One region of the Bacillus sp. N12A5 genome, then DNA from elsewhere that is predicted to be linked to it. Evidence: predicted binding sites of a transcription regulator. Region 1 holds the regulator's gene; the other holds the start of a gene.
The links. The regulator NrdR, encoded in region 1, represses ribonucleotide reductase genes. The targets are predictions, from matches to a motif close to AACACNATATATNGTGTT.
Positions count from the first base shown of each region.

Region 2: the regulator NrdR is predicted to act here: its motif matches at 4,362-4,379, upstream of nrdI (class Ib ribonucleoside-diphosphate reductase assembly flavoprotein NrdI).

Region 1 covers NZ_JALAMR010000008.1:184,569-196,697, forward strand. The annotation lists gene MOC09_RS10290 (glyceraldehyde-3-phosphate dehydrogenase) at 1-896, shown strand, start outside; gene speD (adenosylmethionine decarboxylase) at 1,135-1,515, shown strand; gene nrdR (transcriptional regulator NrdR) at 1,790-2,248, shown strand; gene dnaB (replication initiation membrane attachment protein DnaB) at 2,363-3,787, shown strand; gene dnaI (primosomal protein DnaI) at 3,815-4,750, shown strand; gene MOC09_RS10315 (TVP38/TMEM64 family protein) at 4,784-5,425, shown strand; gene ytxC (putative sporulation protein YtxC) at 5,504-6,349, shown strand; gene thrS (threonine--tRNA ligase) at 6,748-8,679, shown strand; gene MOC09_RS10330 (HAD family hydrolase) at 8,718-9,500, opposite strand; gene lytS (two-component system sensor histidine kinase LytS) at 9,672-11,453, shown strand; gene lytT (two-component system response regulator LytT) at 11,431-12,129, shown strand, end outside.
Region 2 covers NZ_JALAMR010000003.1:192,551-204,679, forward strand. The annotation lists gene cwlC (sporulation-specific N-acetylmuramoyl-L-alanine amidase) at 1-114, shown strand, start outside; gene MOC09_RS04190 (hypothetical protein) at 178-798, opposite strand; gene nrdF (class 1b ribonucleoside-diphosphate reductase subunit beta) at 858-1,847, opposite strand; gene nrdE (class 1b ribonucleoside-diphosphate reductase subunit alpha) at 1,865-3,967, opposite strand; gene nrdI (class Ib ribonucleoside-diphosphate reductase assembly flavoprotein NrdI) at 3,927-4,319, opposite strand; gene MOC09_RS04210 (hypothetical protein) at 4,563-4,793, opposite strand; gene MOC09_RS04215 (YmzC family protein) at 4,875-5,150, opposite strand; gene hfq (RNA chaperone Hfq) at 5,253-5,474, opposite strand; gene miaA (tRNA (adenosine(37)-N6)-dimethylallyltransferase MiaA) at 5,514-6,458, opposite strand; gene MOC09_RS04230 (YmaF family protein) at 6,558-6,971, opposite strand; gene MOC09_RS04235 (hypothetical protein) at 7,061-7,306, shown strand; gene ebrA (multidrug efflux SMR transporter subunit EbrA) at 7,447-7,764, shown strand; gene ebrB (multidrug efflux SMR transporter subunit EbrB) at 7,777-8,130, shown strand; gene MOC09_RS04250 (OsmC family protein) at 8,143-8,595, opposite strand; gene MOC09_RS04255 (poly-gamma-glutamate hydrolase family protein) at 8,670-9,377, opposite strand; gene MOC09_RS04260 (hypothetical protein) at 9,663-9,896, opposite strand; gene aprX (serine protease AprX) at 10,119-11,447, shown strand; partial or broken gene MOC09_RS04270 (hypothetical protein) at 11,560-12,129, shown strand, end outside.

The sequences.
Region 1 (12,129 bases):
ATTTAATAAAGTATGACACAATTCACGGCAGGTACGAAAAAGAGGTTGTGGTTAGTGAAGACAGCCTGATCGTAAATGGAAAGAAAGTGCTTTTGTTAAACAGCCGTGATCCAAAACAGCTTCCTTGGGGAGAATATGATATTGACATTGTCGTTGAAGCAACAGGGAAATTTAATTCAAAAGATAAAGCGATGGGCCATATAGAAGCGGGTGCGAAAAAGGTCATTCTGACTGCTCCGGGAAAAAATGAAGACGTTACCATTGTGATGGGCGTAAATGAGGATCAATTCGACGCTGACCGCCATGTCATCATTTCAAATGCATCATGCACGACAAACTGTCTTGCACCTGTCGTAAAAGTGCTTGATGAAGAATTTGGCATTGAGAGCGGCCTGATGACAACAGTCCACGCGTATACGAATGACCAAAAAAATATTGATAATCCGCACAAAGATTTGCGGCGGGCGCGGGCATGCGGCGAATCGATCATTCCGACGACAACCGGGGCAGCAAAGGCGCTTTCGCTCGTGCTGCCGCATCTGAAAGGAAAGCTTCACGGCCTCGCCTTGCGTGTCCCTGTACCAAACGTCTCACTAGTTGATCTTGTTGTCGATCTGAAAACTGACGTAACGGCTGAAGAGGTAAACGAGGCATTTAAGCAGGCGGCCAAAACGTCGATGTATGGTGTGCTTGATTATTCAGATGAACCGCTCGTTTCAACTGATTACAATACGAATCCTCACTCAGCGGTCATTGACGGGCTTACGACAATGGTAATGGAAGACAGGAAAGTCAAGGTGCTTGCATGGTATGACAACGAATGGGGCTACTCGTGCAGAGTGGTTGATCTGATCCGCCATGTAGCGGCACGAATGAAACATCCGTCTGCTGTATAAAATAAAGTCATGGACACATTTTAAAGAAAAAACCCTTAACAGCATATTTCTGAAAAAACGCACCTTGCAAATTAGACTTAAACACAGTATACTATTTTTCGTGAACTTCTTGCTTGAGACTGTTTCGGAATTACTTAAAGGGTTAGGACCTCTCCGGACTAACTTTCCCCCGTGGTAAATGGCCGACCCAGTTGTTGGAATTTCACTTTTTAATTCTTGTTAAGGGGGGTCCATGACTATGGAAACAATGGGGCGTCACGTTATCTCCGAGCTATGGGGATGCGATTTTGATAAGCTGAATGACATGGATTTTATTGAAAAAACGTTTGTAAATGCTGCTCTAAAATCAGGTGCTGAGGTGCGAGAGGTTGCATTTCACAAATTTGCACCGCAAGGCGTAAGCGGAGTTGTGATTATTTCTGAATCACACTTAACGATTCACAGTTTTCCTGAGCACGGATATGCGAGCATTGATGTTTATACTTGTGGAGACTTAGATCCTAATGTTGCTGCTGATTACATCGCAGAGGCATTGCATGCTGATACAAGAGAAAACATTGAAATACCGAGAGGAATGGGGCCTGTGCAAATTAAGCAGGCGCAAGCGAAAGTACTATAATGTAAACACGAACACAAAGGGAGCTGTAGCTAAAAAGCCATTATGCGCTTTTTAGCTTATGCTCCTTTTATTTTTATAAACAAACAAGGGCGGTCAGCTTTTTCTTTTTTCATTTTTTTTGTAAAATAAGAAAGAGATTTTCACAAACCACCTGATGCTGTAGATACAGCTTACACAACGGCTCTCCCGACAGATGGCTGTCACATTTATTTTGAAAAGGCGGAGGCTGCCGAAAATACATTGCAGGGAACGAAATAGTTGGGAGCTGATTTTATTGAAATGTCCTTCATGCCAGCATAACGGAACGCGAGTCCTTGATTCACGGCCTGTGGATGACGGAAAATCCATTCGCCGAAGACGCGAGTGCGAATCCTGCCACTACCGGTTTACAACCTTTGAGAAAGTGGAGGAAACCCCGCTGATCGTCGTGAAAAAAGAGGGCGTGCGTGAGGAATTCAGCAGAGAAAAAATGCTGCGCGGCCTCATAAAAGCATGTGAAAAAAGACCTGTTTCACTCAAAACGCTTGAAGACATGTGCTTTGATATTGAAAAAGAACTTCGCAATCAAGGCTGCTCTGAGGTGAAAAGCGAGCTTGTCGGAGAAATGGTCATGGACCGGCTGGCTAAGATTGATGAAGTCGCGTATGTGCGGTTCGCGTCCGTCTATCGGCAGTTTAAAGATATAAATGTCTTTATTGATGAATTAAAAGATTTAATAAAGAAAGAGCGTTAAAAGAGCTAAGAGGATTCTTCTAGCTCTTTTCTCATGTGCAAAATTGGCATTTGATAGATATAAGAAACGGTGTAAAATGAAAGGTAGAAACAAATTCGGAAGGTTTGAGAATGTATGGCTGACTATTGGAAAGATGTACTGCCTGTAGATCCGTATGTGGTCAAAAGCAGATCAATGCTGCAGGATATTGACAGACAAATTATCACACAACTGTATCAGCCCTTAATCGGCCCTGTTGCATTCTCTCTTTATATGACATTGTGGGGAGAGCTTGAACAAAACCGCCTGTGGGGCGGGGAGTCTACACATCGACAGCTGATGGGAATGACGCAGTCCAACTTAAAAACGATCCATCAGGAACAGGGAAAGCTCGAGGGCATCGGATTGCTGAAGGTATATATGAAAGAATCCGAGCGGCAGGAGCGCCTCTTTATATATGAACTTCTTCCGCCGCTTAGGCCAAACGAGTTTTTTGAAGACGGAATGCTGAATGTTTTCCTGTACAATAGAGTCGGGAAAACAAAATATCAGCAATTAAAACAATTCTTCACGCACCCGGCTATTTCAGAAGATGCGAAGGACATCACGCGGCCGTTTAATCATGCGTTTGAATCACTCCAGCCGAGTGAATGGAAGCTCACACCTCATATGGAGGAAACGGTGAGACTTGAGCCGGGCACAGAATATACTTCTGTCGGACAAGCTCCGTCTTACACCATAACGGAGGATGTATTTGATTTTGATTTGTTTTTAGCGGGGCTATCTGAGACGATGATTCCGAGAAAAGCGATGACCCAGCAGGTGCGGGAGACAATCAAAAAGCTATCTTATCTGTACGGCATAGACCCTTTGCAGATGCAAAATGTCGTCATGAGCGCCATTGATGAGCGTGACGTGATTACGACGGAGGCTTTAAGAAAAGCGGCAAGCGACTGGTATCAAATCGAGAGAAACGGACAGCTGCCTGACTTAGTGGAAAAAACACAGCCGATCCATTTGCGTGAAGGCGAAAAACCGGCCGAAGAGGATTCACTGGACGGGAAGCTGATCGCATTGCTTGAGGCAATTTCTCCGAAGAAGCTGCTGCAGGACATTGCCGACGGAACAGAGCCGTCAAAAGCTGATCTGAAAATCATAGAAGAAATTATGTTTGAACAAAAGCTCGAGCCAGGCGTCACAAATGTGTTAATTTATTATGTCATGCTGAAAACCGACATGAAGCTGTCGAAAAACTATATCCAAAAAATCGCCTCGCATTGGGCACGCAAAAAGGTAAAAACAGTCAGAGAAGCGATGAAGCTTGCGATAGAGGAAAACCGCCAGTACCTTGAATGGGCTGAAGGAAAAGCAAATCAGTCTTCGAAGCGAAACCAAAAAGTGATACGTGAAGAAAAACTGCCTGATTGGATGAAGAAAGAAAAAGAAACTGCGTCAGGTTCAGAGACCGGACAGCAGAAGCTGCATCCGCAGGATTTGGAAGAACAGAAGAAAAAGATGATGGAAGAAATGCAAAAACTGAAAAAATACTCTGCCTATTAAAGACAGAGATGCGGGGTGAAGGAATAGATGGAACCAATCGGCCGTTCCCTGCAGGGCGTAACCGGCAGGCCGGATTTCCAAAAACGTCTTGAGCAAATGAAGGCTAAAGTGATGAAAGATCAAGATGTTCAGGCCTTTTTGAAGGAAAACGAAGAAGTGATTGACCAAAAAATGATCGAAAAGAGCTTAAATAAGCTTTATGAATATATCGGGCAAAGCAAGAATTGCTCCTACTGTTCAGATGATGAAGATTGCAACAATTTATTGGAGGGCTACCATCCGAAGCTTGTTGTCAATGGACGTGCTATTGATATCGAGTATTATGAATGTCCGGTCAAACGGAAGCTCGACCAGCAGAAAAAACAAAAGTCTCTTATGAAAAGCATGTATATCCAGAAGGATCTCCTCGGAGCGACGTTCCAGCAGGTCGATATCAGTGACCCGAGCAGGCTTGCGATGTTCCAGCATGTTACAGATTTTCTGAAAAGCTATAATGAGACGGGAAAAGGGAAAGGACTGTATTTATACGGGAAGTTCGGGGTAGGAAAAACGTTTATGCTCGCTGCGATTGCCAATGAGCTGGCGGAAAAAGAGTATTCCTCCATGATCGTCTATGTGCCCGAATTTGTGAGAGAGCTTAAGAATTCGCTGCAAGACCAGACATTGGAAGAGAAGCTTAACATGGTAAAAACAACACCCGTATTGATGCTTGATGACATCGGAGCAGAATCAATGACAAGCTGGGTAAGGGATGAAGTCATCGGAACGGTGCTTCAGCACAGAATGTCCCAGCAGCTGCCAACGTTCTTTTCTTCTAATTTCTCACCTGACGAGCTGAAGCATCATTTTACGTATTCGCAGAGGGGAGAAAAAGAAGAAGTAAAAGCGGCAAGATTAATGGAGCGGATATTATATCTGGCTGCTCCGATCCGCCTTGACGGAGAAAACCGCCGACATCCATAATTGCTGCGGTTCAAAGGGGAAGGAACTGAGGGTATGAAACGAAAAACGGCTGTTAAATGGCTGGCAGTGCTTGCAGGTGCTGGTTTACTCTATTGGGGAAATAAAACGTATTTGAATGTATCGCCGAAAGAAATCAGGGTATGGATATTGTCATTTGGGGTCTTTGCGCCGCTTATGTTTATCGGGATATCCATCGTCAGGCCTCTTGTTTTATTTCCGGTATCTGTTATTTCTATAGCGGGCGGACTTGCGTTCGGTCCGCTTCTCGGCACACTTTACACTTTATTCGGTTCGATGTGCGCTTCAGCTGTATCGTTTTTTGCGGCCGGATTGTTTGCGGGAAAAAAGAACAGTCATTACGAAAAGCTGGAAGCCATCCAGAAGCAGATGGAGGATAGCGGATTTTTTTATATCTTTCTTTTAAGAATCCTGCCGATCAATTTTGATTTTGTCAGCTATGCGGCAGGCCTTTCCAATGTCAAAGCGCTCCCGTATTTTGCGGCGACGGCCGCGGGAATCATTCCTGGGACGATTGCGCTTAATGTGCTGGGTGCGAGCTTTTTGGCTGGCAATCTGCCCGCTTTCTTTATGGTGCTCGCTTTGTATATCGTGTTTATCTCACTGCCGTTCATCTTCAGAAAGAAAATGCAAAACTTGTTCCAAGAATCAAATTAAGATTTGCCAGTGACCTTTACGTCTATTTTAAAAACATCCCCCATATACTTGTAACAGATGCCGTAAGGGGGGACAAACATGCTTGAAATAATCTTTGAAGATGACCATGATGCAGCTGCTTTTTTACATCTCATTCAGCATTCGGACGATCGGAACAATATCATTGTCCGTGAAGGCATACGAAAAATCGGGATTGAAAAGGCGAAGCCGGCTTTCTCTATTCAGCGTTTTATGGAGCCGATTCTGGTCAAATTTTTTTTAGAATGCAAAGAAGACGAGCATATGCTGTCATTAATTGAGGGAACATATTTCTTCACGGACCAGGATGAACAGCAGCAAATCCTTCAGCTCGCACACAGTATTATTGAAGGAGAAGCTGACGACTTTCCGTTTGAGCCGCTCAAGCTTTCGCGGAAACAATCTATTTTGGATGAACTTCAAACGATCTGTTTAGAGGAAGGCGTATTTTCCATTCGTTCCTTTCAGACCTTCCGACTCGGACAATATTACAAGCAGCTGAGAGATATTACGGAAGCGGCGATAGATGAATATAAGATGGAACAGGAATATCAAAATTTTATTCAAACACTCAGAGACTATGTAACAGCCAAACAGCCGCGAATCAAAAAGGTGCATATTGTCCATGATGGATCATTCACAATATGGGAGCTGCGCTATGTGCCGGAACGGGAAAAAATGAAATACATAGACAGGCGATTTGTCCGGGATCATCCTATGTACATTGATTCTCATTTGCTCGCGCCGCTGATTTCCATCGCGCCTGATGAAGTGGTGCTCTATACCGACCAGCCCGAGCACATGATGGCAAGGACCATTCAAAACGTATTTCAAGAGAGAATGGAAATGCTTCCTCTGCATGCTTTTACGGACACAGAAATACCGGTAAAGCACTCAGAAGGATAAGAACCGGCAGCCTGTATATATAAGGCTGTCGGTTTGGAAAAAAGGAAATGCGAGCGTGTTGATTTTTTGGAATGAACAATTTATAATACATAGGAGATTAAGAAAGACACACGTATTGATAAGGACATGAAGGAATGATACCGGCTCAAAGAGAGGGAAGCCACGGCTGAAAGCTTCCCAGCTAAGGACCATTCGCTTTACCGCCTTTGAACTTCAGCTGTGAACCCCTTTGACAAGGAGCAGTAATGGCTGACGGGAACTCCCGTTATAGAGCTTAGAGCCGCAGGAGCCATGAGTTGGCTTTGCGGAAAAAAGGGTGGAACCACGATTCCGTTTATTCAACCTCGTCCCTTTCATAGGGGGCGGGGTTTTTATATGCAAAAAAAGGAGTGACAAAGATGTCAGATATGGTAAAAATCACATTTCCTGATGGAGCAGTCAAGGAGTTTGCGAAAGGAACAACAACAGAAGATATCGCGGCATCCATCAGTCCGGGATTAAAGAAGAAATCATTAGCCGGAAAACTGAACGGAAAAGAAATCGATTTGAGAACACCGATTAATGAGGACGGTACAGTGGAAATCATTACAGAAGGCTCAGAAGAAGGTCTTCAAATTATGCGCCACAGTACGGCTCACTTGCTGGCTCAAGCGATTAAACGCATATACAAAGATGTCAAATTCGGTGTCGGTCCGGTGATCGAAAACGGTTTTTACTATGATGTAGAAATGGAAGAAGCGATTACTCCGGAAGATCTGCCGAAAATTGAGAAAGAAATGAAAAAAATCGTCAATGCGAACCTTCCGATCGTTCGAAAAGAAGTCAGCCGTGAAGAAGCGAAAGCCCGTTTTGCAGAAATCGGCGACGATCTGAAGCTTGAACTATTGGATGCGATTCCTGAAGGAGAAACTGTTTCGATCTATGAGCAAGGCGAATTCTTTGACCTGTGCCGCGGCGTACACGTTCCTTCAACAGGAAAAATCAAAGAGTTTAAGCTGCTAAGTCTTGCAGGCGCATACTGGCGCGGTGACAGCAACAACCAAATGCTTCAGCGCGTATACGGCACCGCCTTCTTCAAAAAAGCTGATCTTGAAGAGCATCTTCGTATGCTTGAGGAAGCGAAAGAGCGTGACCACAGAAAGCTCGGCAAAGAATTAAAGCTGTTTGCAAATTCTCAAAAAGTCGGACAAGGCCTGCCGCTTTGGCTGCCAAAAGGCGCGACAATCCGCCGCGTAATCGAGCGCTATATTGTTGATAAAGAAATCAGCCTCGGCTATGAGCACGTATACACACCTGTGCTTGGAAGCAAAGAGCTGTATGAAACATCTGGACACTGGGATCATTATCAAGAAGGCATGTTCCCTCCGATGGAAATGGATAATGAAACACTTGTGCTCCGTCCGATGAACTGTCCGCACCATATGATGATCTATAAAAACGACATCCACAGCTACCGCGAGCTTCCGATTCGTATTGCGGAGCTAGGAACAATGCACCGCTATGAAATGTCAGGTGCGCTGTCAGGTCTTCAGCGCGTGCGCGGCATGACATTAAACGATGCACACATCTTTGTGCGCCCCGATCAAATTAAGGATGAGTTTATCCGTACTGTCCGTTTAATCCAGGAAGTATATGAAGACTTCGGCTTAAGTGATTACACTTTCCGTCTGTCTTACCGTGATCCGGAAGACACAGAGAAATATTTTGATGATGATGAAATGTGGAACAAAGCGCAATCCATGCTGAAAGAGGCAATGGACGAAATCGGCCATGACTATTACGAAGCAGAAGGTGAAGCGGCATTCTACGGTCCTAAACTAGATGTTCAGGTGAAAACAGCGATCGGCAAAGAAGAAACATTGTCTACAGTTCAGCTTGATTTCTTATTGCCTGAACGGTTCGATCTGACTTATATCGGTGAAGACGGCAAGCAGCACCGTCCGGTTGTTATTCACAGAGGTGTCGTATCAACAATGGAACGCTTTGTTGCCTTCTTAATTGAAGAGCACAAAGGCGCGCTGCCAACATGGCTTGCACCGGTTCAATTCCAAGTCATCCCGGTTTCCCCGGCTGTGCATTTAGACTACGCGAAAAAAGTGCAGGAACGCCTGCAGCGTGAAGGCCTCCGTGTAGAAGTCGACAGCCGCGATGAAAAAATCGGCTACAAAATCCGTGAAGCGCAAATGCAAAAAATTCCGTACATGCTTGTGGTCGGTGACCAAGAAGCAGAAAACGGAGCGGTAAACGTTCGTAAGTACGGAGAACAGAAATCTGACACCATTTCACTTGATGATTTTGTGAAAAAGGCAGTAGCTGAAGCGAAAAAATAAGATAAAAAGCATGATCTCATTGAAGAGATCATGCTTTTTTATTTCTCCAATATAGGAAACAAATCATGAAGGCTGCTGATGATGTAATCAGGCGTTACGTCAGTTTCTTTTTTCTTATCCGTCCGGTTGATCCAGACGGTTTTGATTCCGGCTCTTGAAGCGCCTAAAATATCAGTATTCAAATTATCGCCGACCATGATCGCATCATCTTTTTCAATATTCATCAGCTTAAGGCAGTGTTCAAAAATGGAAACATCCGGTTTCCCTTTGCCGAAAGCGCCTGAAATGACGATTTCATTGAAATAAGGGGTGAGCTCAGGCACGCCGGCGAGCTTCTCCTTTTGCAGGCTCGGATCGCCGTTTGTCAAAAGCAGCAATTCATACTTGCTCTTTAGTTGATCGAGTACAGCAAATGTCTCATCATATACAAACGGGCGTCTTCTGCGCTCTGCCGCAAAAAACTCTCCTAAAAATTCGCCGTATGCCGGATCATCGATGCCAAGCGCCTTCAGTCCGTTTGTCCATGCGTTTCTTCTATACTCCGGCACAATCTTGTTCAGCTTCTGAAATCCTTCACTGATCGGCTCTGAGAAATTGGACCACAGGCCTTCAAACGGGTTAATGCCGATCATCACTGTATATGGATACGTCTCATAAGACATGTACAATTCTCTCGCCGCTTCGCGAACAGCTTCTTCGAATTTCTGCGGGTCAAGGCCATATTTTTTCTCCGCCTGTAAACAAGTTTCTGCAAATGTTGTGCTGACGCTTTTTTCGTCCCAAAGTAGTGTGTCGTCTAAATCAAAAAATACGGCTTTCATGATCTTCTCCTCTGCTTCAGATTCAAATCTTTCTGCCAAAAGGCTCATGTTTTATTTTACAATAGATAATAGCCTTGTGAAATATGTTTTCAGATGATTTTAAAAAAACAGTCAGCCATGAAACTCCTGCCGAAACATGCTAGAATGAAAGCGAAAGAACAGGTGACATGCATGATTCATTTAATGATTATGATGCTTGAGAGGGTAGGGATTATTGTTATACTGGGGTTCATTCTCGCCCATACGAAGCTTTTCAGACAAGCGCTGCAACATCAGGACGGCTATAAAGGGAAAGCCGTATTAATTTCTATTTTTTCTCTCTTCAGCATCATCAGTAATTATACAGGCATTGAAATTCAAAAAAATATGATTGTGAACAATGACTGGGTGTTTGCGATCGATCCGTCTGGCTCCATTGCGAATACCCGTATTTTAGGCGTGGAAATCGGAGGCCTTCTCGGAGGCCCGTTTGTAGGGGCTGGAATCGGCGTACTGGCGGGGCTGCATCGTTTTTCGCTCGGCGGCAGCACGGCCTTAAGCTGTGCGGTATCATCTGTTTTAGCAGGTGTTCTTGCAGGCTTGATCGGCAGGTATTTTACGAAGCGCTACCGAATGCCGACGCCGCGTGTCGCCGCACTTGTGGGAATCGGCATGGAGTCACTGCAAATGATTATTATTTTGCTGATGGCAAAGCCGTTCAGTGACGCTTGGGAGCTTGTCAGCATGATCGGGATTCCAATGATACTCATCAATGGGACTGGCAGTTTTATTTTTCTGTCGATTATTCAAGCGATCAATCGCAAGGAAGAGCAGGCAAGGGCGCTTGAAACGCACCGAGTACTGACAATTGCTGATCAGACGCTTCCATTTTTTCGCCAAGGACTAAATGAAAACTCCTGTAAAAGTGTAGCCGCTATTATCCATAAGCTGACCGGAACGGATGCGGTGTCTCTCACTGATAAAGAAAAGATCCTTGCGCATGTCGGCGCGGGAATGGATCATCACATCCCATCAAAAAGCTTGATCACCGGCCTGTCCAAAAAGGTGATTAAAACAGGGCAAATTATGAAGGCGATTTCACAGGAAGAGATTGAATGCACACATTCTGAATGCCCTTTGCACGCGGCAATTGTCCTGCCGCTGACATCAAACGGAAATACAATCGGCACCTTAAAAATGTACTTTAAAAATCCGGCAGGCCTGAGTCAGGTAGAGGAGGAGCTTGCTGAGGGGCTGGCCATGCTGTTTTCGACACAGCTTGAGCTTGGGGAAGCAGAGCTGCAAAGCAAGCTTCTCAAGGATGCTGAAATCAAAGCGCTTCAAGCACAGGTGAATCCGCATTTTTTATTTAATGCGATCAATACAATTTCTGCGTTATGCCGCACGGATGTTGAAAAAACCCGTAAGCTCTTATTGCAGCTCAGCGTTTATTTTCGTTCAAACCTTCAAGGAGCGAGACAGCTGCTGATTCCGCTCTCAAAGGAGCTGAACCATCTTCACGCTTATTTGTCATTAGAGCAGGCGCGTTTTCCCGGGAAATATAAGATTGAGCTCAATATCGACAGCAGGCTGGAGCAGATTGAAATTCCTCCGTTTGTTTTACAGGTGCTTGTGGAGAACGCGCTTCGGCATGCGTTTCCGAAGAAACAAGACATGTGCAAAGTTACGGTCTGTGTCTTATCTGATGATACATCCGTCTATATGAAGGTGACGGATAACGGACGGGGAATTCCGCCAGACATCCTTCCGGAGCTGGGAAAGAAACCGTTTCCGTCTAAGGAGGGAACCGGTACGGCGCTCTATAACCTGAATCAGCGCCTGATTGGTTTATTCGGACAGCAGGCCGCACTGAATATCAGGAGTGAGGTTCAGAAAGGGACAGAGGTTTCCTTTCGAGTGCCAATGCAACATATGAAAGAGGGAGAAGAACATGCTCAGGGTGTTAATAGTTGATGATGAGATGCTGGCAAGGGATGAACTGGCTTACTTGCTCAAGCGGACCAATGAGGAAATGGAAATCAATGAAGCGGAAAATATTGAATCTGCTTTTGACCAAATGATGGATCAAAAGCCTGACTTGCTGTTTTTAGACGTTGATTTATCCGGAGAAAACGGTTTTGATATTGCAAAGAGATTGAAGAACATGAAGCATCCTCCTGCTGTTGTGTTTGCGACGGCATATGACCAGTATGCACTCAAAGCATTTGAGGTGGACGCCCTTGATTATTTAACCAAGCCTTTCGATGAGGAAAGAATTCAGCAAACGCTGAAAAAATATAAAAAAGTCAATCGGGATATTGTTGAAACAGATCAGAGCAGTCATTCCGGCCAGCACAAACTCGCACTATCTGTAGGAGAATCAATAGTGATCGTAGATACGAAGGACATTATCTATGCCGGAACGGAAGATGGTCACGTCAATGTAAAAACCTTCGATACATCGTATACGGTCAGCGATACGCTCGTTGTCATTGAGAAAAAGCTGTCTGATGCTGGTTTTATCCGCGTCCATCGGAGCTTTGTCGTCAATACCGAATATCTTAAAGAAATTCAGCCGTGGTTTAATTCAACCTATAACCTGATTATGAAAGATGGATCAAAAATACCGGTCAGCCGGACATATGCGAAG
Region 2 (12,129 bases), on a different contig from region 1:
GATGGCTTATACAAAGTACAGATCGGCGCATTTACATCCAAAGACAATGCAGACGCTCTTGCTGCCAGAGCGGAGAATGCCGGCTTTGACGCTATTGTCATTCTAGAGTCTTAATCGAGACGCGGACAAGCGCCTCATAAAAAACCCGGCTCCTCCATCATGAGAAACCGGGTTTTTTTATTTAAGAATATCAACAACAAACTTTGACCATGTTTCCAGACGGTTATAGATATCGTCCTGTTTTAATTCAGAGACTTTCATCCATTTTCCTGCAATTTGTTCTTTCTCCTTCACTTCCACTTGAGCGCCAGGCTTCAACTGAAGCGCAGAAAGAATTCCAATATGCACCTTGCCGACACTGTTTTCATCATCATTGATCAATCCAAGTGTGACAATCGCCTGTTTATCTTTTTCATTTATTTGCAGTTCTTCCTCAAGCTCACGGTCCGTGTTCAGCTTTAAGACTTCAGCGAATGAGGCTGCTCCATCAATAGCATTCATATGGCCTCCAAAGCCGAGAGAAAGCTTATTGTGCAGACGTGATTCTCCGCCGCCAGCCAGCCGCTCGTAAAGAAAAACTTCATCTTCGCGCTTAATGACGACATAAGGAATTGGCTGCTTGAAACGCGGATCTTCCTCTGCATCTCCCCTTCTCATTTCACGATAGGCTGCTTCGATCTGGGCCATGATTTCTGCCACTCTGCTATCTTCACTGTTTACGCCCTGGAAGGTTAAGCTTTCGTTCTTAAACACGTTGTCGCGCGGGGCGACCAAAATCATTTCGTCCATTTTTCCCATGATTACTGCGTCCTCCTCGTCCTCCTCATTTGAACCTTTCAAGCCGAAAAGAGCAGATATTATATCTGCTCTTTTTCATCTTCAAAATAAAAGTCATCATCTTTGAGCGGCTCAACTGTCGCTTTTTTATAACCGTTCCCCTTCATAGAGAAGAAGTCATGTGATTTTGTTTTTGTATTTAAACCGTTTAAAACGATCGGATTAATATCTTCTTCTTCAAAGTATGGATCAAATCCTAGGTTCATCAGCGCTTTATTGGCATTATAGCGGATGAATTTCTTTACATCGTGTGAGAGTCCGACTTGATCGTACAGGTCCTCTGTATACTCAAGCTCATTTTCATATAACTCATTCAGAAGGTCGATCGCAAATTCGCGGAGCTCCGCTTTCTTCTCTTCTGTCTGCTTATTATAGATTTCCTGAGCAAGGAGGCCCACATAGACGCCGTGAATTGCTTCATCACGAAGGATCAGGTTGATGATTTCACCGCTTTGCATCAGTTTTCCTTGTCCGTAGAAATATAACGGATAATAGAAACCGCTGTAGAAGAGGAAGCTTTCAAGATAAACGGAAGCAACCATCGCCTTGAACAGTGAGATCTCGTCATCTTTTTGAATAGCTTTGTAAAGTCCGACGATGATTTGCGCTTTTTTCTGCAAATATTTGTTTTGTTTAACCCATTCGAATACTTCATTAATCGTTTCAGTCGGTGCCAGGGTCATGAAAATATTAGAGTATGACTTTGCATGGACAGCGTTCTCCATCATTGCCATAAAGTTCAGCACCGCTTTCCGCTGATGGCCGTCTACGTGTTCAGCCACGATCGGCATCCCCGTATTCCCCTGCTCTGTATCAAGAAGAGTAAGTCCGGCCAATACCTTCATATAAGTGTCCTGCTCGTTTTTTCCGAGATACTTCCATGTGAGGAGATCGCCGTTTAGAGCAATCTCTTCCGGAAGCCAGAACTGCTTCACGTTTTGGTTATAGAACATTTGGGTAAAATCGTCTTCATGCTTTGACCAGTTTGCTGCGTCATAAATTTTCGTCACTATAAACTCTCCTTTAATCAAACAACACAAGAAAGGCAGCTGTCTTGCCCAGTATCTTTCGTTCTTGCATAGTAAATGGTTTTAATTCCTCTGTGATGTGCATACAGATCGATTCGGTTTAAATCACGAGTCGTCATTGTGTCTTTTAAGAACAATGTGAAGCTGATTCCCTGATCAATGTGCTGCTGGATAGTCGCGATCATATCTACAACCTTGAACATGTCCATATCGTAAGCTTCTTTATAGAAGAACCAGTTATTAGATGCAAGCCCAGGCATTGGGTAGTACGTTTTTGAGTTGCCGTATGTTCTTTCTTCAATCCGTTCCATGATCGGCATGACGGACGCCGTGCTTGACTGAACGTATGAGATCGAGCCTGTCGGCGCAATGCATAATCTGTAGCTGTGATACATGCCGTGTTCAGCCACAAATGCTTTTAGCTGCTTCCAGTCCTCTGTCGTCGGGATGTGCATGCCTTCAAACAGGTTGGCGATTTTTTCGTATTTCGGTGAGAAATCAGTTGAAACGTACTTGTCAAAGTATTCACCTGTTGCATAGGTCGATCCTTCATACTGATCAAACGTTTCGCCCTTCTCTTTTGCGATTTCCGCAGAACGCTGGATGGAGTAGAAGTTCACCATCATAAAGAACGTGTTTGCAAAGTCACGCGCTTCCGGACTTTCATACGCAATACCGTTTTGCGCGAGGTAGCCGTGAAGGTTCATAGCGCCGAGGCCGATTGATTTCATCGCTTTGTTTGCCCGTCTTACAGCAGGCGCATTGCGGATATCAGTCGTTTCAGACACGTGTGTTAAGGAGTCTGTCGCAAGCTTAACTGTCTTTTCGATTGATTTGTGTTCCATGACGTTGAGAATGTTAAGCGAACCCAGGTTGCAGGAAATATCCAAACCGATTTCATCTTCTTCATCATAGTCTGTGTATGAAGAAACCTGAGATGCCTGCAGCACTTCAGAGCAAAGGTTAGAAAATTTCACCTTGGAAATATGGTTATTCGCATGCACTTTATTCACGTTATCTTGGAACATGATGTATGGATAGCCTGATTCAGAACGAAGCATCGCCAGTTTTTCAAGCAATTTCCGCGGGTTGATTTTTTCCTTTTTCACCCGAGGGTTGTCGACAAATTTGTCGTACATTTCGTTCATGTCCATTTCATCCATGTGCTGGCCGTACTCTTTATAAATCGTGTGCGGATAAAATACGTAAGCCGCTTTGTCTTCACGTGCAAGCTCAACGAACTTGTCCGGAATGACAACACCGATAGATAGCGTTTTGACGCGCACATCTTCATCGGCAGAAATCTTCTTCGTATCGAGAAAATCATTGATATCGCGGTGGAAAATGTTTAAGTACGCCGCGCCAGATCCTTGTCTTTGTCCCATTTGGTCAGCGTAACGGAACGCATTATCTAGAAGCTTCATGACGCCTACAACGCCTTTTGTGGCATTTTCAACATCTTTAATGGCCTCACCTTTCGCGCGAAGCTTGGACAGGTTGAGAGAAACCCCGCCGCCCAGTTTAGAAAGCTGCATGGAAATATCAATCGCTCTTGAAATATCGTTTAATGAATCATTGACTTCGAGCAAGAAGCAGCTCACCAGCTCACCGCGGCGTTTTCTGCCCGCGTTCAAAAATGTCGGTGTGCTCGGCTGATATTCCTGATTGATCATCAGATTCACATATTCTTTTGCTTTCTCAGTGTCGCCGTTTGCGAAGAACAGCGCGACAATTGAGATCCGGTCCTCATATCGCTCGAGGATTTTTTTCTTGTCATTCGTTTTCAAAGCATAGTCATTATAGAATTTAAACGCACTCATGAAGGAAGGAAAACGAAACTTCTTAGCGTAAGCTGTCTTAAACACTGCTTTAATGTCTTCAAAAGAATAAAGGCTTAAGAATTCCTCTTCGTAGTATTGGTTTTTAATCAAATAATCCAGCTTCTCTTTTAAGTCGTGAAAGAAAACTGTGTTTTGATTGATATAGTCTACAAAATAGCTATGTACAGCCTCTTTATCCTTATCAAACTGGAATTTTCCATCTTTTTGGATCATGATTTCGTTATTTAACTGGATCCATTTTGGCACTTGATTTTGTGACAACTCTTTCTACCTCCTGAGTAAACAATTCAACGTCTTTAGATGTGCCGCTGAGTTCAAATTTGTGCAAGATCGGCACCTGATATTGTCTTGAAATGGTATCGGCGCTTTTTGCAAAGTTATCGCCCCATACTTTATTGCCGCTCGCAGCGACTCCTAATAAAAGATGGGCGTATTTTTCGAGAAATGATTGTGTTGATGCCGGTACCTGGCCGAAGTTTGTCGTGTAGGTGACCAAAACAAACGGAGTGTCCATGTGGTCAATTTCGTCCACCTTGCGTATCTGCTGAAAGCCTGTTTTATTCACAAACCGCTGAACATTCCCTGTTTTTGAATCAAATATGATTTGTACCACGTTTTATCACGACCTATCAAAAAATATGAATCTCTCATCACTAACACTATATATAGTATACTACCCTCTAGCGAAAACACAATATATAGATTTGTTTTTATGAAAAATTCATATTTTGATCAAATCAGGCAGATGGGCAGACCCATTAGGGCCCAAAAAAGAGAGCAGAACGAGAGTGATCTCTCGTCCTACTCGGGGTGTCGTTTTTAAGCCGATGTATATCATAACATGAAAAAAAACTGCTTAGTAGTCTAGATTTTTTTTTCTTAAGCTATCACAGCATTTTTCGCTCTCTACTGTTTCTTCTATTTCAACATCCGCACCGATCTCTTCTAAAACCGCCTTTAAAGCGCTGATAATTGACGCTTCCCTGATTAATTCTTTTCCGTTCACAATGATGCTTGTTCCATATTCATAGCAAGAATCATCTTCGCAAATTTCTTCCCAATGATTCACGATCACTTTATGCTTCATTTTTTCACCCTCTGTTTGATCTGTGTCTGTATTTAGTTTAGCGGGTAGCATCCGCTTTGTAAATTCGGATGCTTGTGAATTTTATTCAAGCTCATCATCCGTGTCGTATTCTTTCTTCAGCTTTACCTCATTGCTGGACTCATTATACTCATAAATTTTAATATAGCCGTCCTCCATAACCCCAAAATGATTATGTTCGAGCGGAAACGAACTTGGCTGAGGCGTTACATCCTCAGAATTGCCGCTGTCTGTTTCAATGATGGTTTCATGGTTCCCGCACGCCCCAAACAGCAAAAATACGGCTATCCACACAAGCGCTATCCTGATTCGTCTCAGTTCTGCTTCACTTTCAAACAAGACCCACCACCCCCTGATACAGATTTTTACACGATATATATATTTAAGGCATATGTTGATCTCATAAAAAAAGACCGTGCCGAGGCACGGTCTTTTTATGATCTATTCGAGTTCAAGCTGGACGTTTTTTTGCGGCGCAAACGTTGAGATCGCATGTTTATATATAAGCTGCTGCTTACCTTCCGATTCCAGCAATACGGTAAAGTTATCAAAGCCTTTGACCTGGCCCCGCAATTGAAAGCCATTCAGCAAAAAAACAGTGACATACGTATTTTCTTTCCGGATTTGATTCAAAAACTGATCCTGAATATTAATCGGTTTCATGTTTCGTCCTCCTTGATTCTCTATATCATACAGTTTCGATTAAAGTTCGAGTTTTCCTGCTATATGTGTGAAAATTTCCTTTTTTTTCAGCTCCATATCAACAGGCGGTGTCATATCGAACCAGGAAACCTGCATTTTGTTGCGAAACCACGTCAGCTGGCGTTTAGCATACCGCCTTGAGTTCTGCTTGAGTTGATCGACGGCATCTGAAAGTGTCACAAAACCGTCAAAGTATGCATAAAGCTCTTTGTAGCCTATCGCCTGTATCGATTGACAGTCTCTCACGTTCATGTCGTAGAGGCGCTTCACTTCCGGAAGAAGACCTGCCTCCATCATCATATCAACCCGCTGATTAATTCTAGCGTAAAGCGTGTCTCGATCCATTGTCAGCCCGATTATCACTGCATTGTACAGGAGCTCTCGTTTTTGCTCCTTCAAATGCTGAGACATCGTTTTTCCGGACGTATGTAAAATCTCCAGGGCACGAATGACTCTTCTAGTATTATTTGGATGAATAGCGGCTGCTGCCTCAGGATCTGCCTCAGCAAGTTTGGCATGAAGAAAGTCAGCGCCTTCCCGCTCCGCAGCCATCTGCATGCTCTGTCGAAACGCGGGATCGTTCGCTTCTTCCGTAAATGTATAATCGTACAGCACAGATTGTATATAAAGCCCTGTGCCGCCGACAATCATCGGGAGCTTTCCTCTATTTGCAATCTCGCTGATTTTGTTTCTCACTAAGCCTTGGTAATCGGCGGTGGAGAAGGAATCTTGGGGATCTAAAATGTCAATCAAATGATGAGGCACTCCCTCCATCTCCTGTTCGGCGATTTTAGCTGTTCCAATATCCATCCCTTTATAAACCTGCATCGAATCTCCGCTGATAATTTCTGCGTGTAAGGACTTAGCTAACTGAATACTTAAATTGGTTTTCCCCACTGCCGTCGGTCCGACTAAAATGACAACGGGCTGCTTCGTATTATTCAATATGTATCACTCTCTTTTATAAATCTCCTCCCATTATAGCATTCATCATGTACAACCACCTATCCATTTTGCCCTTTTTTTGCCCCGGTAAACATCCCGCTACCAGCCGAGCGGCTCATTGCCGACGATTTCTCTCGTCTTTCCTTTCAGGGCATGGCGGTGCGTTTTTCTTCCGTCATCTCTCGGGTCGTACACAACGCCTCCGTACCGGATCTCAATCGGCTCATTATAGGCCAGATACGTCGTTTCTTCGATTTCATGATAATGCGTGCCGTCTGCCAGGGGTATCGCAGGGCCCGAGATTCCGTAATACCGATGGAAATGACCGTTTTCAAAAGACGTAATCCCAGTAAAGTAGTGTGTATGCTGATCGGTATTAGATCCATTAGCCGGCTGAGTAAATCCTTCAATGAGGTGATAATGTCCCTGTTCTCTTGTCGTTTTGACGTGGTATGCATGAGCGTGAGGCGGCGCTTTTGACCAGTCAGACGGATACAGGCCCAATGTGCTCACATCCCTTCTTTTTCATCAGACGCCCAATCAAATCTGGGTAGGCTGAATACACTGCATCATCTACAATTTATTACAGGGGGAAAGAAAAAATGAACGAGGTAGAACATTTCACTGCTGAAGATACAAGGATAATTGGAAGACCCTTTGGGTTTGGGAGACCGTTTGGAAGACCTGGATTTGGCTACGGGTTTGGATTTGGGCGTCCATTCGGATTTTACGGGGGACCTTTTTTCGGCGGCCTTGTCGGCGGGCTTGTAGGAAGCGCTTTATTTAATCCTTATTTTTATGGCGGATATCCCTTTTATCCGTATCCTCCATTCCCTTATTACTATTAAACACAACAGATCCCTTAAAAAAGGGGTCTTTTTTCTGTCACTGAAAATGAATCTCTTGACTCATACTTAGGCATACACTAATATTTTTCTAGCTGAGATTTTTATGATCTAAAACGATATTGAAGTGAGGAGAATTTACGATGTTGACAGGATACATATTCCTCACGATTGCCATATGCTCGGAATCGTTAGGAGCGGCCATGCTGAAAGTGTCTGACGGCTTCAAAAAGTGGAAGCCAAGCGCCTTGGTCGTGATTGGCTATTCCCTCGCTTTTTATATGCTGTCGCTCACCTTAAACCATATCCCCCTAAGCCTCTCATATGCGACGTGGAGCGGTGTGGGCACGGTGCTGACGTCAGTGATCGGAGTGAAATGGTTCAAGGAAGAACTGAACGTGAAAGGACTGATCGGAATCCTTTTATTAATTTCAGGGGTTGTATTACTTAACTGGCAATAAGGAGTGAGGATGATGAAAGGATTTCTTTATTTAGGTCTTGCCATTGTATTCGAGGTGTTCGGCAGCACGATGCTGAAGCTTTCAGAGGGATTTACACAAGCCTGGCCCATTATCGGGGTTATTGCCGGGTTTCTATCGGCTTTTACCTTTCTAAGTTTTTCTCTGAAGACCGTTGACTTATCAAGCGCGTATGCGACATGGTCAGGCGTTGGAACAGCGCTCACAGCCATTGTCGGGTTTTTGTTTTTTGGCGAAACCATCAGTTTAAAAGGAGTATTCGGCCTTACACTTGTCATCGCAGGCGTCGTCGTATTAAATCAGTCGAAAGCTCCTGCTAAAGAAAAAAAACAGACGGCCTGTGAGTGACCGTCTGTTTTTTTATTCACCAGCCCTCTTTACAGAAGCTTCAAGGTGCAGCTCGACATTTCCTTGAACTGCGCGTGAAATCATGCATGACGACTCCGCCTTTTCACAAAGCTTGTGCGCCAATGTAACGTCTTCTTGTGAAGCATCACGTTTGAGCACGACGTAAGGACGGTGAATGATCTTTTTGTATGTAAAGACTCCTTTTGTGACGTCGACAATACCTTCTGACTCCATCTGCAAGTCTTCTTTTTCCAGCCCGCTTCTTTCCATCATCGCAGCCAGTGTAATAATATAACAAGTCGCTGCCGCTCCGAGAAGCATTTCATCTGGGTTGGTCCCCTCTCCCGGTCCGTCCATTTCTTTAGGAATCGAAATAGATGTGATGAGGTTTCCGCTTTCAATCGTACCGACGTCATTGCGGTTACCCGGCCAGTTCGCTTTTAAGTAAAAATGATGATCCGCCATCGTATGTTTTCCCTCCTTTTTTGACCTTATTTCAGTCTACTGATCTTTGCTTCTTTTGTCTTCTGATCTGCTTGTTACGAATACTCTTTTTCAAGGACACTTTTGATCGCACGGACATAAGCATAAAATTCACTGTTCTTTGTATATTTTCTATTCTTATAATAAAAATCATCGAAAAATGCTTCTCTCTGCTCGCGGCTGATTTCCAGCTGGATACTCAGCCCCGTTTCCCCTTGGTTGTTAATGTTTTCGGCGTTCAATCCAGCAAGACCGCTTTTAGATGACGCTAGCTCAGCGGAAAACCCCCTTCTCTTGAGGGCTTTTACGATCATTTTCGCCCGCTTTCGATCTGTGCCACCAACAAGTGTATTCTTGTTCTCCCCTTTATATCCGTGGAAAGCCACCACATATTGATGCTCTTTGATCTTTTTTTCAGCTAATGGCTCATCAAAGTTGGTGCTTGTAATGTGCAGCGTTTGGTTATCGTGTGACTTCAGCCCTTCAAACAGGTATGTAGAGTATTCATTATTGAAATACCGCACAAGCTCGCTTACTCCGCCTTCAATTCTTCCGCCGTGCGGAGACATAATTAACACTTTGCTTCCTTTTTTCTCATTATAGGAAATATCATAATCGGCTGGGCTCTCATTTTCTGCCAAGCTGCTGAAATTTGAATATGTATCTGGCTGATTAGATGGTTCAGGTTCTAATGAGTAATGAACATATCTCAGAAATAAGACAATGGCTAAGACTAATATGACATTTAGTATAAATCTTCTCATGTTTAACTCCTTTCATAAGAATGGCACAGTTCATTATATGAGGTTTAGCCAATAGGTTTTATCTTACCATTGTATACGCTAGATCATCAGTGAAAAAGTTCCCGGTTTCAAAAAATCAATTGATTGTCACGGTTAATAGCGGTTCATTTCAAATATGAGTGAAAAAAGATTGAGAGGAAAGACAAAAAAGGTAGGAACAACCTCACTTGGTAATTAAATGTATAGAGGTTTAAGGAGGATTTTGCCAATTAACAGACCGCCCGGTATGCTGAGACGGACAGCCTGTTAACGGCCTGCAAAATAGATGTTTTGCTTATTTGTTCTCACAAAATCACAGGAGAGGATAGAGTCTAACAAAAACGTTCTAATCTGTTGTTTCGAAAAACAAAAAGCTTTGATTTGCGTTTTGCTTTTGTGTCTTACAATAATCGTTCTTTTACTGATCGTTCCGTCTTTCTTCATATATATTATGCTGATTGGCATTTGGCTTTCCAAAGACCGATGTAAGAAGAAATTCATACAGCTGCGCTCCCCTTGCGTTTCATATGACAACATTATAATACGAACAAGCGTTCCTTTTCAATCCCCAATGATTGCCACGACGTATGAACCTTTCGTATCTGATTCGAAAGGTTCATAAAAACCAACTCTTGTCAGCTTCTTATAAAGGACAAACAAACTTACCAAAGCTAGCATCTGTTCATAGAGTATACAGAGAACCTTATAATAGGAGGAAAATACATGTTTGGGTACTCTATGGTACAAATGGTGAGAGCAAATGCTCATAAGCTAGATTGGCCGTTACGCGAAAGCGTCTTGCAGCTTTACAAGCCCTTCAAATGGACTCCTTGCTTCTTGCATCAGTTTTTCGAAACCAAATTGAAAAACAGAAAAAAAATGTCGGTCATTATTGAATTTGAGGAAGGCTGTCACGAGACCGGCTTCCAAATGGCTGGAGAGGTGCTGCAAAAAGAAAAACGCAGCAAGCTAAAAAGCCGTTTTAACAAAATCAATTGCTGCAGCGCCGAGGTGACCCCTTCAGCGTTACATTCGCTTCTTTCTGAATGCAGTGATATCCGAAAAGTGTATTTAAACCGCGAAGTCAAAGCGCTACTGGACACTGCAACCGAAGCAAGCCATGCGAAGGAAGTTGTCAGAAATGGGCAGACCCTGACAGGAAAAGGCGTGACCGTCGCTGTTGTCGATACAGGAATCTACCCGCATCCTGATTTAGAAGGCAGGATTGTCGGCTTTGCGGACATGGTCAATCAGAAAACAGAGCCGTATGATGATAATGGCCATGGCACACACTGTGCAGGTGATGTCGCAAGCAGCGGGGCATCCTCTTCCGGCCAATACCGCGGGCCTGCACCGGAAGCCAATCTAATCGGTGTGAAGGTTTTAAACAAGCAAGGTTCAGGAACGTTAGCAGATATTATTGAAGGTGTAGAGTGGTGTATTCAATACAATGAGGACAACCCGAATGAACCAATTGATATTATCAGCATGTCACTCGGAGGCGATGCGCTTCGATATGATAATGAACAGGAAGACCCATTAGTCAGAGCTGTTGAAGAAGCGTGGAACGCGGGGATTGTCGTCTGTGTCGCTGCCGGAAACTCAGGGCCTGATCCACAAACCATTGCAAGCCCGGGCGTGAGCGAAAAGGTGATTACAGTAGGTGCCCTTGACGATAACAATACCGCAAGCAGCGATGATGATACGGTCGCTTCCTTCTCAAGCCGCGGGCCGACAGTATACGGAAAAGAAAAGCCCGATATTTTAGCGCCGGGTGTTAATATTATTTCCCTTCGCTCTCCGAATTCTTATATTGATAAGCTTCAAAAATCAAGCCGTGTAGGATCTCAGTACTTTACAATGTCAGGAACATCGATGGCAACACCGATCTGTGCAGGAATTGCGGCTTTAATCCTTCAGCAAAATCCTGACCTTACACCTGATGAAGTGAAAGAGCTCTTGAAAAATGGCACAGATAAATGGAAAGATGAAGATCCAAATGTTTACGGAGCGGGCGCTGTAAACGCAGAAAATTCCGTTCCCGGCCAATAGACAGCACCATAAAAGCCGGCAATTCTCGCTCAGCAGACTTGCCGGTTTTGTGTTTTGAATTTTCATAATCATGAGATAAAATAAGAGAAAATAGGTGAAGGAAGTGGGAAAAATGCCATATTATATCTGCAACACATGCGGTGTACAACATGCGCAAACTGTAAATCCACCTAGCTCATGCCTGATTTGCGACGAAGAAAGGCAGTATATTCATCCGGATGGACAGTCATGGACAACCCTTGAAGACCTGCGTGAGAAAGCAAACCTTCAAAACACCCTCAAAAAGGAAGAAGAACATCTTTATAGCATCAAAACTGAACCAGAGTTTGCGATCGGACAGACAGCATTTCTTATCCGGCATGAGGGCTTCAACGTGCTATGGGATTGTATTTCATACCTTGACCATCAGGTGAAACTCTCAAGATAAAGCCGGGACTGGACCTCTACCGTCTGGGCGGACATTTTAAAGGCGGGGCAGTTCTCTATTGGAGCAAGGGCAACGAAGGAAAAGGCTGTCTTTTGACGGGAGATATTATTACGGTTGCGGCGGATCAGAACTGGGTCAGCTTTATGTACAGCTATCCAAATCTCATTCCCCTTCCCGCTTCCAAAGTTGAAGAAATAGCAGCCAAAGTGAAACCGCTTCAATTCAACCGGCTTTATAATGCTTTTTCTAAAGTTG